Regions from separate parts of the Pseudomonas sp. TWI628 genome, predicted to be linked through region 1. Evidence: predicted binding sites of a transcription regulator. Region 1 holds the regulator's gene; each other region holds the start of a gene.
What was found. The regulator sigma-54, encoded in region 1, starts transcription at its own class of promoters, with help from an activator protein. The targets are predictions, from matches to a motif close to ANTGGCATNNANNTTGCTNT.
Positions count from the first base shown of each region.

Region 2: the regulator sigma-54 is predicted to act here: its motif matches at 1,612-1,631, upstream of nirB (nitrite reductase large subunit NirB).
Region 3: the regulator sigma-54 is predicted to act here: its motif matches at 1,247-1,266, upstream of flgB (flagellar basal body rod protein FlgB).

Region 1 covers NZ_JBDJMM010000014.1:126,159-129,418, reverse strand. The annotation lists gene lptB (LPS export ABC transporter ATP-binding protein) at 1-449, shown strand, start outside; gene ABE528_RS13045 (RNA polymerase factor sigma-54) at 626-2,119, shown strand; gene raiA (ribosome-associated translation inhibitor RaiA) at 2,198-2,506, shown strand; gene ptsN (PTS IIA-like nitrogen regulatory protein PtsN) at 2,519-2,983, shown strand; gene rapZ (RNase adapter RapZ) at 2,986-3,260, shown strand, end outside.
Region 2 covers NZ_JBDJMM010000017.1:101,151-104,410, reverse strand. The annotation lists gene nirB (nitrite reductase large subunit NirB) at 1-1,486, opposite strand, end outside; gene ABE528_RS15190 (bifunctional nitrate reductase/sulfite reductase flavoprotein subunit alpha) at 1,791-3,260, opposite strand, start outside.
Region 3 covers NZ_JBDJMM010000004.1:27,426-30,685, forward strand. The annotation lists gene ABE528_RS04065 (chemotaxis protein CheV) at 1-182, shown strand, start outside; gene cheR (protein-glutamate O-methyltransferase CheR) at 235-1,062, shown strand; gene flgB (flagellar basal body rod protein FlgB) at 1,313-1,720, shown strand; gene flgC (flagellar basal body rod protein FlgC) at 1,724-2,167, shown strand; gene flgD (flagellar hook assembly protein FlgD) at 2,183-2,890, shown strand; gene flgE (flagellar hook protein FlgE) at 2,922-3,260, shown strand, end outside.

The sequences.
Region 1 (3,260 bases):
TGTCGGTGGCCGACAACATCATGGCCATTCTCGAGACCCGCAAGGACATCGACCGCGAAGGCCGGCGCAAAGAGCTGGAAAGCCTGCTGCAGGAGTTCCACATCAGCCACATCCGCGACAACCTCGGCATGAGCCTCTCCGGTGGTGAACGCCGCCGTGTCGAAATTGCCCGCGCCCTGGCTACCGCACCGAAGTTCATCCTGCTGGACGAACCTTTTGCCGGTGTCGACCCGATTTCCGTGGGCGACATCAAGCAGATCATCCATCACCTCAAGGCCAAGGGTATCGGTGTACTGATCACCGACCACAACGTCCGTGAAACCCTGGATATCTGCGAGACCGCCTACATCGTCAACGACGGTCGACTGATCGCCGAAGGGGACGCCGAGACCATCCTGGCCAACGACCTGGTCAAGGAAGTCTACCTGGGCCACGAGTTCCGACTCTGACCCTCAGGTCCTGCCTGGAGCACTGGCATTAATGCCCTGTAGGGGCTTAAGTTGTTACAGCGCTCTAGGCAAACGCTACAATTTGAGGCATAAAACTTGCTTGAATTTGGCGCTTTGGCGCCCTCGTGTAGTGGATGGCGCATGCGCGCCGGCGAACAAGGTATTAAGCCCCAGCCATGAAACCATCGCTCGTCCTAAAAATGGGCCAGCAACTGACGATGACCCCGCAGTTGCAACAGGCCATCCGCCTACTTCAGCTCTCCACCCTGGACCTCCAGCAGGAAATCCAGGAAGCGCTGGAGTCCAATCCGATGCTCGAACGTCAGGAAGACGGCGACGACTTCGACAACAGCGACCCGATGGCGGACAACGCCGAGAACAAGCCGGCCGCCGAAGCCCAGGACAACAGCTTCCAGGAAAGCACCTCCAGTGCCGAAACCCTGGAAGACGGTGAGTGGAACGAGCGAATCCCCAACGAGCTTCCGGTCGACACCGCCTGGGAAGACATCTACCAGACTAGCGCCAGCAGCCTGCCGAGCAACGATGACGACGAGTGGGACTTCACCACCCGCACATCGGCTGGCGAAAGCCTGCAGAGCCACCTGCTGTGGCAGCTGAACCTGGCACCGATGTCCGACACCGACCGCCTGATCGCCGTCACCCTGATCGACAGCATCAACGGCCAGGGCTACCTGGAAGATACCCTCGAAGAAATCTGCGCAGGCTTCGACCCGGAGCTGGACATCGAGCTCGACGAGGTCGAGGCGGTGCTGCACCGCATCCAGCAGTTCGAACCGGCCGGCGTCGGCGCACGCACCCTCGGCGAGTGCCTGCTGCTGCAATTGCGCCAGCTGCCCGCCAGCACGCCCTGGATGAGCGAGGCCCAGCGCCTGGTCACCGACTTCATCGACCTGCTCGGCAGCCGCGATTACAGCCAGCTGATGCGCCGCATGAAGCTCAAGGAAGACGAACTGCGCCAGGTGATCGAACTGGTGCAGAGCCTCAACCCGCGGCCCGGTTCGCAGATCGAGTCGAGCGAACCGGAATACGTGGTGCCTGACGTGATCGTGCGCAAGGACAGCGACCGCTGGCTGGTCGAGCTGAACCAGGAAGCGATCCCGCGCCTGCGGGTCAACCCGCAGTACGCCGGCTTCGTCCGCCGCGCCGATACCAGCGCCGACAACACCTTCATGCGCAACCAGTTGCAAGAGGCGCGCTGGTTCATCAAGAGCCTGCAAAGCCGCAACGAAACGCTGATGAAGGTCGCCACGCAAATCGTCGAACACCAGCGCGGCTTCCTCGACCACGGCGATGAAGCGATGAAGCCGCTGGTCCTGCATGACATCGCCGAAGCGGTGGGCATGCATGAGTCGACCATTTCGCGGGTAACCACGCAGAAATACATGCACACCCCGCGTGGCATCTACGAACTGAAATACTTTTTCTCCAGCCACGTCAGCACCGCCGAAGGCGGAGAATGCTCGTCTACGGCAATCCGCGCGATCATCAAGAAACTGGTTGCGGCGGAAAATCAGAAAAAGCCATTGAGTGACAGCAAGATCGCTGGTTTACTGGAGGCACAAGGCATCCAGGTAGCCCGTCGCACCGTCGCCAAGTACCGCGAGTCCCTCGGCATCGCACCGTCGAGCGAGCGCAAGCGACTGATGTAGCCCCTGGATGTGCCACAGCGTTTGTGGGGCAGGTGCAATACCTGCCTCTTTATGCACGGGCAACAAAGGAGAAGCTGTATGCAAGTCAATATCAGTGGACAGCATGTAGAAGTCACCCAGCCACTGCGCGATTATGTGCTTGAAAAGCTCGCTCGCGTGGAAAGTCACTTCGACAAGATCACCAACGTGCAGGTCATCATGAAAGTCGAGAAGCTGCAGCAGAAGGTCGAGGCGACCCTGCAGATTCCCGGCGGTGAAGTGGTTGCCAACGCCGAACACGAAGACATGTATGCAGCGATCGACGCCTTGGCCGACAAGCTCGACCGCCAACTGAAAAAACACAAGGAAAAACAGCAAAGCCTGCTGCAAGGTGCAGCCGCCCGCTGATCCCTCTTATCCATGATCCGACTCGAAACCATCCTGACCCCCGGCCGTTCCCTGGTGAACGTGCCGGGCGGCAGCAAGAAGCGCGCCCTGGAAAAGGTCGCCAACCTGATTGCCGAGCAAGTAAACGGGCTGGAGATGCAAGACGTCTTCGAAAAGCTCATCGCTCGCGAAAAACTGGGCTCGACCGGCTTTGGCAATGGCATTGCCATTCCCCATTGCCGACTTGAAGGCTGCTCGTCCCCAGTCAGCGCCCTGCTGCACCTGGATGCGCCGATCGACTACGACGCCATCGATGGCGCACCGGTGGATCTGCTGTTCGTCCTGCTGGTGCCAGAGGCGGCCACCGATGCCCATCTTGAATTGCTGCGCCAGATCGCCAGCATGCTCGATCGCAAGGAGGTCCGCGATCGGCTGCGTGCCGCCGGTAGCAGCGAGGCCCTGTACCAGGTTGTCCTGGACGCACAGAACGAGCACTGAACATGCGCCTGATCATCGTCAGCGGCCGGTCCGGCTCCGGCAAGAGCACCGCCCTCGATGTCCTGGAAGACAACGGTTTCTACTGCATCGACAACCTGCCCGCCGGGCTGCTGCCGCAGCTGGCGGAAAATGCGTTGATCAATACCGAACTGCTGCAACCCAAAGTGGCGGTTTCGATCGATGCGCGCAACCTGCCCAGCCACCTGTCGCGCTTCCCCGAACTGCTGGCGGAGGCCCGTGGGCGCCACATCCAGTGTGACGTGCTGTTTCTTGACGC
Region 2 (3,260 bases), on a different contig from region 1:
GGGTGTAGGCGAAGTGCTCGCACAGGCTCTTGTCGACGGTCACCCCACGGGCGGTGAGTTCGTGCTCGAACACCTGCTTGAGCAGTGCCGCGCAACCGCCGCAGCCGGTGGCGGCCTTGGTGCAGCCTTTGACCGCAGCGAGGTCGCCGCAGCCACTGTCGATGGCCGCACACACCGCGCCCTTGCTGACGTTATGGCACGAGCAGATGGTTGCGCTGTCGGGCAGCGCATCGGCGCCGAGCGCAGGCGCGCCGCCACTCTGCGGCAGGATCAGTGCTGCCGGGTCGGCCGGCAGGGCGATGCCGTTCTGGGCGTACTGCAGCAGGGTGTCGTAGTAGCTGTTGTCGCCCACCAGCACCGCGCCGAGCACGTGCTTGCCGCTGGCATCCACCACCAGCCGGCGGTAGGCGCTGTTGGCCTCGTCGATGAAGCGGTAGCTACGCGAACCCGGCGTGGCGCCGTGGGCATCGCCGATGGAGCCGACATCCACGCCCAACAGCTTGAGCTTGGTCGACATGTCGGCACCGGTGAATTCGCTGGCAGCTTCGCCCATCAGCAGCGCTGCCAGGTTGCGCGCCATGCTGTAGCCCGGGGCGACCAGGCCGAACACGCTGCCATTCCACGAGGCGCATTCACCGATGGCGAAGATGCGCGGGTCGCTGCTACGACAGTGGTTATCGATTACCACGCCACCGCGAGCGGCGATCTGCAGGCCGCTGGCACGGCCCAAAGCGTCTTGCGGGCGGATACCGGCGGAGAACACGATCAGGTCGGTTTCCAGGTGTTCGCCGCCGTCGAAATTCATGCGGTAGCGGTAGGCTTCACCCGCGCTGATCGACTGGGTGGCGCGCGACAGGTGCACGCCGACGCCCAGCGCTTCGATTTGCGCCTTGAGCGCGGCGCCGCCCTCGCCGTCCAGTTGCACCGGCATCAGCCGTGGGGCGAATTCCACCACGTGGGCTTCCAGGCCGAGGCACTTCAGGGCGTTGGCGGCTTCCAGGCCGAGCAGGCCGCCACCGACCACCACGCCACGGCGCGCGTGGCCGGCAGCGGCGCGAATGGCATCGAGGTCGTCGAGGGTGCGGTAGACCAGGCGGGCATTGCCGCTGGAGCCTTCGATTGGTGGCACGAACGGGTAGGAGCCGGTAGCCAGGATCAGCTGGTCGTAGCCGTAGCGCCCCTCGGCAGTCACCACCTCGCAGCGTTCGCGGTCGACTTCCAGCACCGCTTCGCCCAGGTGCAGGTGCACGCCGCTGTCGCCGTAGTAGGCCTGCCCGCACAGGGCCAAGGTCTCGGCGCAGCTGCCGGCGAAATACTCCGACAGGTGCACGCGGTCGTAGGCACGTTGAGGTTCTTCGCCGAACACGTGCAGCTCGAAGCGCTCAAGGGCGCCGCGTTCGACCAGTTGCTCGACGCAATGGTGGCCGACCATGCCGTTGCCGACGATGACCAGTCGCTCTCGTTGCCCGCTCGCTGTTGCCTTCATAAGCCGATCCTCGATCAAAAAAAAAGCGCCTGGAGCCGAAGCTCCAGGCGCCTTTGCCTGTATTCATCACGGTGGGTGGCCCGGGTTGATCGCCGTTGATCAGTGGGCTTTGTTGTATCAGGGTTAAAGCAGGGACTGTGCCAATCCAGTTTCCTGTAAAGGCCTCTTCGCGGGTAAAACCGCTCCCACAAGGGCCTCCACTGCCTTCAACTTTGCACAGTACCTGTGGGAGCGGGTTCACCCGCGAAGAGGCCGGCACAACAAATGCACATTTCAAGTGCAGAGCTCACCATCCTGGAGCACATCAGTACACATCGCGCCGATAGCGCTTGGCCTTGCCCAACGCCTCGACATAGGCCTCCGCATCCACCCCGCCATGCACGGCAATCACCTCACGCAACGCCGCATCGACATCCTTGGCCATGCGCTGGGCATCACCACAGACATAGAAGTACGCGCCCGCCTCCAGCCACTGCCACAACTGCGCGCCCTGCTCGAGCATGCGCTGCTGCACATAGACCTTCTCGGCCTGGTCCCGCGAGAACGCCGTGTCCAGGCGCAAATGCCCGCTCGCCTGCCAGGCCTCCAGCTGTGCCTGGTAATAAAAGTCCGTGGCCGCAAACTGCTCGCCGAAGAACAGCCAGTTACCGCCGGTGGCACCGCGTGCCTCGCGCTCTTCGAGGAAGGCACGGAACGGCGCGATGCCGGTGCCGGGGCCGACCATGATCACTGGCAGATTGTCGTCCTCAGGCAGGCGAAAGTGCTTCGACACTTGCGGGAAGATTGCCACCCTCAACGCCTGCGCACGGTCCGCAAGGAACGTTGAACACACCCCTTTGCGCTCGCCATAGCGCACGGTGGCGACGGTGAGGTGGACCTGGTCCGGATGCGCCAACGGGCTGGAGCTGATCGAATACAGACGCGGCTGCAACGGCTTGAGCAGGTCGAGCCAGGTAGCCAGCGGCAACTGCTGAGGGAACGCACGCAGCACATCGACCAGTTGCCGGCCCCACAGCCAATCCTGCAGTTCGGCCTTGCACTCGGGCTGCAGCAGACGCCGCAGGTCGGCGGCATGGGCGCTGAACACCTGCAGTTGCTGCGGGTTGACCTTGGCGATTTCCAGGTGCGTTTCCAGGGCCTCGGCCAGTGGCATCGCCTGCTGCCCCTTCAACGCAACCCATTCCTTGCCATCGAGCTGCATCAGCGCCAGCAGCTCCTCGACCAACGCCGGGCAGTTGCGCGGCCATACGCCCAAGGCATCGCCGGCGGCATAGGTGAAACCGCTGCCGGACAGGCCAAACACCAGCTGGCGGGTTTCCTTGTTGGCACCCGGGCCGTTGAGCAGGTGATTTTCCAGCAGCGGGGCCGACCACGGTTGCTGCTTGCTGTAGCTCGCGACCGGCGCCGGTGCACTGACCGGTGCTGGCGAGCCGGTGCTGCCGAGCTCCGGCAGCAGGGCTTCGAGCCACCCGGCGAAGGCCTCATCGAAATCCGGTTCGCAATCGACCCGCTGCAGCAAACGGCGCCCTCCCAGTTCGGCCAGGCGCTGGTCGAGCTTGCGGCCAAAGCCGCAGAACTGGTCGTAGCTGGAGTCCCCCAAGGCCAGCACGGCATAGGGCAGCTCCGCGCAGCAAGCGCCCTCCTCGCCTTGCAGCGCCTGCCAGAACGCCGTGGCGCTGTCGGGCGCGTCACCGTCACCGAAGGTGCTGGTAATCAGCACCACACTGGCGGCGCCTTGCAGCTGGCTGGGGCTTACCGCGTCCATGCAACTGAG
Region 3 (3,260 bases), on a different contig from region 1:
TTACCGCAGAGATCCGCAGCGACCCGCGTATGCAAAAATTGCACATCTGCCTGCATACTTCGTTGTCCGGGGTATTCAACCAGGCGATGGTCAAGAAGGTCGGGGCAGATGATTTCCTGGCCAAGTTCAAACCGGACGATCTGGCCCAGCGCGTGGTCGACCGGATCAAGGCAACGCATTGAAGCAGCCCGGGGGCATGCTCCCGGCACCAGTGATTTAAAAGAGGCGGCAGTAGTGTCTACGGGTAATTTGGAGTTCGAACAGTTCAGGGTCTTCCTGGAAAAAGCCTGTGGCATCCTGCTGGGCGAGAATAAGCAGTACCTGGTTTCCAGCCGTCTCAACAAGCTGATGGAGCAGCAGGGCATCAAGAGCCTGGGTGAGCTGGTGCAGCGCATCCAGACCCAGCCGCGGGGCGGCCTGCGCGAGCTGGTGGTGGATGCGATGACCACCAACGAGACCCTGTGGTTTCGCGATACCTACCCGTTTGAAGTGCTGAAGAACAAGGTCATTCCCGAGTTCATCAGGAACAACCCCGGGCAGCGCCTGCGCATGTGGTCGGCGGCCTGCTCGTCGGGTCAGGAACCGTATTCGATCTCGATGGCCATCGACGAATTCGAGCGCAGCAACCTGGGCCAGCTGAAGATGGGTGCGCAGATCGTTGCCACCGACCTGTCCGGCTCGATGCTGACCAATTGCAAGACCGGTGAGTACGACAGCCTGGCGATTGCCCGTGGCCTGTCCCAGGAGCGCCTGCAGCGCTACTTCGACCCCAAGGCGCCGGGGCGCTGGGCGGTCAAGCCGGCAATCCGCAGCCGCGTCGAGTTCCGCTCGTTCAACCTGCTCGACAGCTATGCGAGCCTGGGCAAGTTCGACATCGTGTTCTGCCGCAATGTGCTGATCTACTTCTCGGCGCAGGTGAAGAAGGACATCCTGATGCGTATTCACAGCACCCTGAAGCCCGGGGGCTACCTGTTCCTCGGCGCTTCGGAAGCGCTGAACGGGTTGCCGGACCATTACCAGATGGTCCAGTGCAGCCCGGGGATTATCTACCAGGCCAAATGACCCGAGAGGCCGGCAGCGCAAGTTGCCGGCCTTTCTGTTTGCTGACGTCAATTTTTTGTTTTGCCGCTTTTGCCACCCGGCAATTGCCGCTTTCGCTTCGCCAGGCGGAAGCACTTTGCCGCTTTTCTGGCATCTCGCCATCAGCCACCAGCGTCGCAGCCCAGTGTTTTCGGGCTTTCGGGGAAGTGGCACAGCCCTTGCTATACCTTGCTCAACGAAATTCCGGCCAACCTTCGAAGGTTTCCCCGACATGAGCATCAGTTTCGACAAGGCGCTTGGCATTCACGAAAAGGCACTGGGCTTCCGCGCCCAGCGCGCCGAAGTGCTGGCCAACAACATCGCCAACGCCGACACGCCCAACTACAAGGCGCGTGACATGGACTTCTCTTCGGTGCTCGCCGCCGAGAGCCAGAAGCAGCAAAGCGGCCGCTTCGCCATGGACCGCACCAACAGCCGGCACATCGAGGCCGAAGGCCTGGCGATGGCTGACGACACCGTGCAATACCGCGTGCCGACCCAGCCGTCGATCGACCAGAACACCGTGGACGCCCAGATCGAGCAATCGAACTACACGGAAAACGCCATCGGTTTCCAGGCCAGCTTCACCTTGCTCAACAGTAAATTCAAAGGGCTGGTTTCGGCCCTGCGCGGAGAGTAATTCATGTCCCTTTCCAGTGTTTTCAACATTGCCGGCAGCGGCATGAGCGCGCAGAACACCCGCCTCAACACCGTCGCCTCGAACATCGCCAACGCCGAAACCGTGTCGTCGAGCATCGACCAGACCTACCGTGCGCGCCACCCGGTGTTCGCCACCACCTTCCAGAACGCGCAAAGCGGCGTCAGCCAGTCGCTGTTCGAGGATCAGGGCGAAGCAGGGCAGGGCGTGCAGGTCAAGGGCATCGTCGAAGACCAGAGCAACCTGGAAGCGCGCTACGAGCCCAATCACCCGGCGGCGAACAAGGACGGCTACGTCTATTACCCGAACGTCAATGTGGTCGAGGAGATGGCTGACATGATCTCCGCCAGCCGTGCGTTCCAGACCAACGCCGAGCTGATGAACACCGCCAAGAACATGATGCAGAAAGTACTGACCCTGGGTCAGTGATAAGGAATCCAGACCATGGCAGTCGATAGCACCAGCGGTGTGAACCTCAACGACGTCATCGCGGCGTCAGGTGTCAGCTCCAGCACCAAGAAAGCCTCCACGACCAGCTCCGCGACCGGTGGCCAGGCCCTCGGCAAGGATGCGTTCCTGCAGTTGCTGGTCACCCAGATGCAGAACCAGAACCCGCTGGATCCGCAGGACAACAGCGAATTCGTTGCCCAGCTGGCGCAGTTCAGCAGCCTCGAAGGCATCACGTCGCTGAACGAATCGGTCAGTTCGATCACCAGCGCCATGGCTTCGTCGCAAGCGCTGCAGGCGTCTTCGCTGGTCGGTCGCTCAGTGATCGTGCAGAACGACAAGGCTGTGGTCGATACCACCAGCAGCTTCAACGCGCAGTTCGTCGTGCCTCAGGCCATCAGCGAAGCGAAGATCACCATCACCGACAAGGATGGCAACACCGTCAAGACCATCGAGTTGGGCGAGCAGGCGGCCGGTTACGGCGACTTCATCTGGGATGGCACCAATAACAAGGGCGAGAAAGTCGACCCGGGTACCTACACCTTCACTGCCACCAGCACGGTGGACGGCAAGGCGGTGCAGATGAATACCTTGCTGCCAGCCAAGGTCACCAGTGTCAGCTTCAACACCACCGGCGAGATGGTGCTGAACCTGGCGGGTGTGGGCAAGGTTTCGCTGTCCGACGTACAAACCATCGGTATCTAAGGCCGACAGAACGGCAAAAAGGAGCAACAGCATGTCTTTCAATATCGGCCTTAGCGGTCTGTACGCAGCCAACAAACAGCTGGACGTTACCGGCAACAACATTGCCAACGTCAATACCACGGGCTTCAAGTCCTCGCGCGCCGAATTCGCCGACGTGTACGCCGGTGCCAACCGTCTGGGCGTGGGCAAGAACCAGGTCGGCAACGGTGTGCGCCTGGCGGCGATCTCCCAGCAGTTCAGTCAGGGTGACGTCAACAACACCGGCAACGTGCTGGACATGGGCATCCAGGGCCAGGGCTTCTTCGTGCTGTCTGACAACGGCGCGCGCGTGTATACCCGTGCCGGCGCCTTCCAGAACAGCAAGGACAAC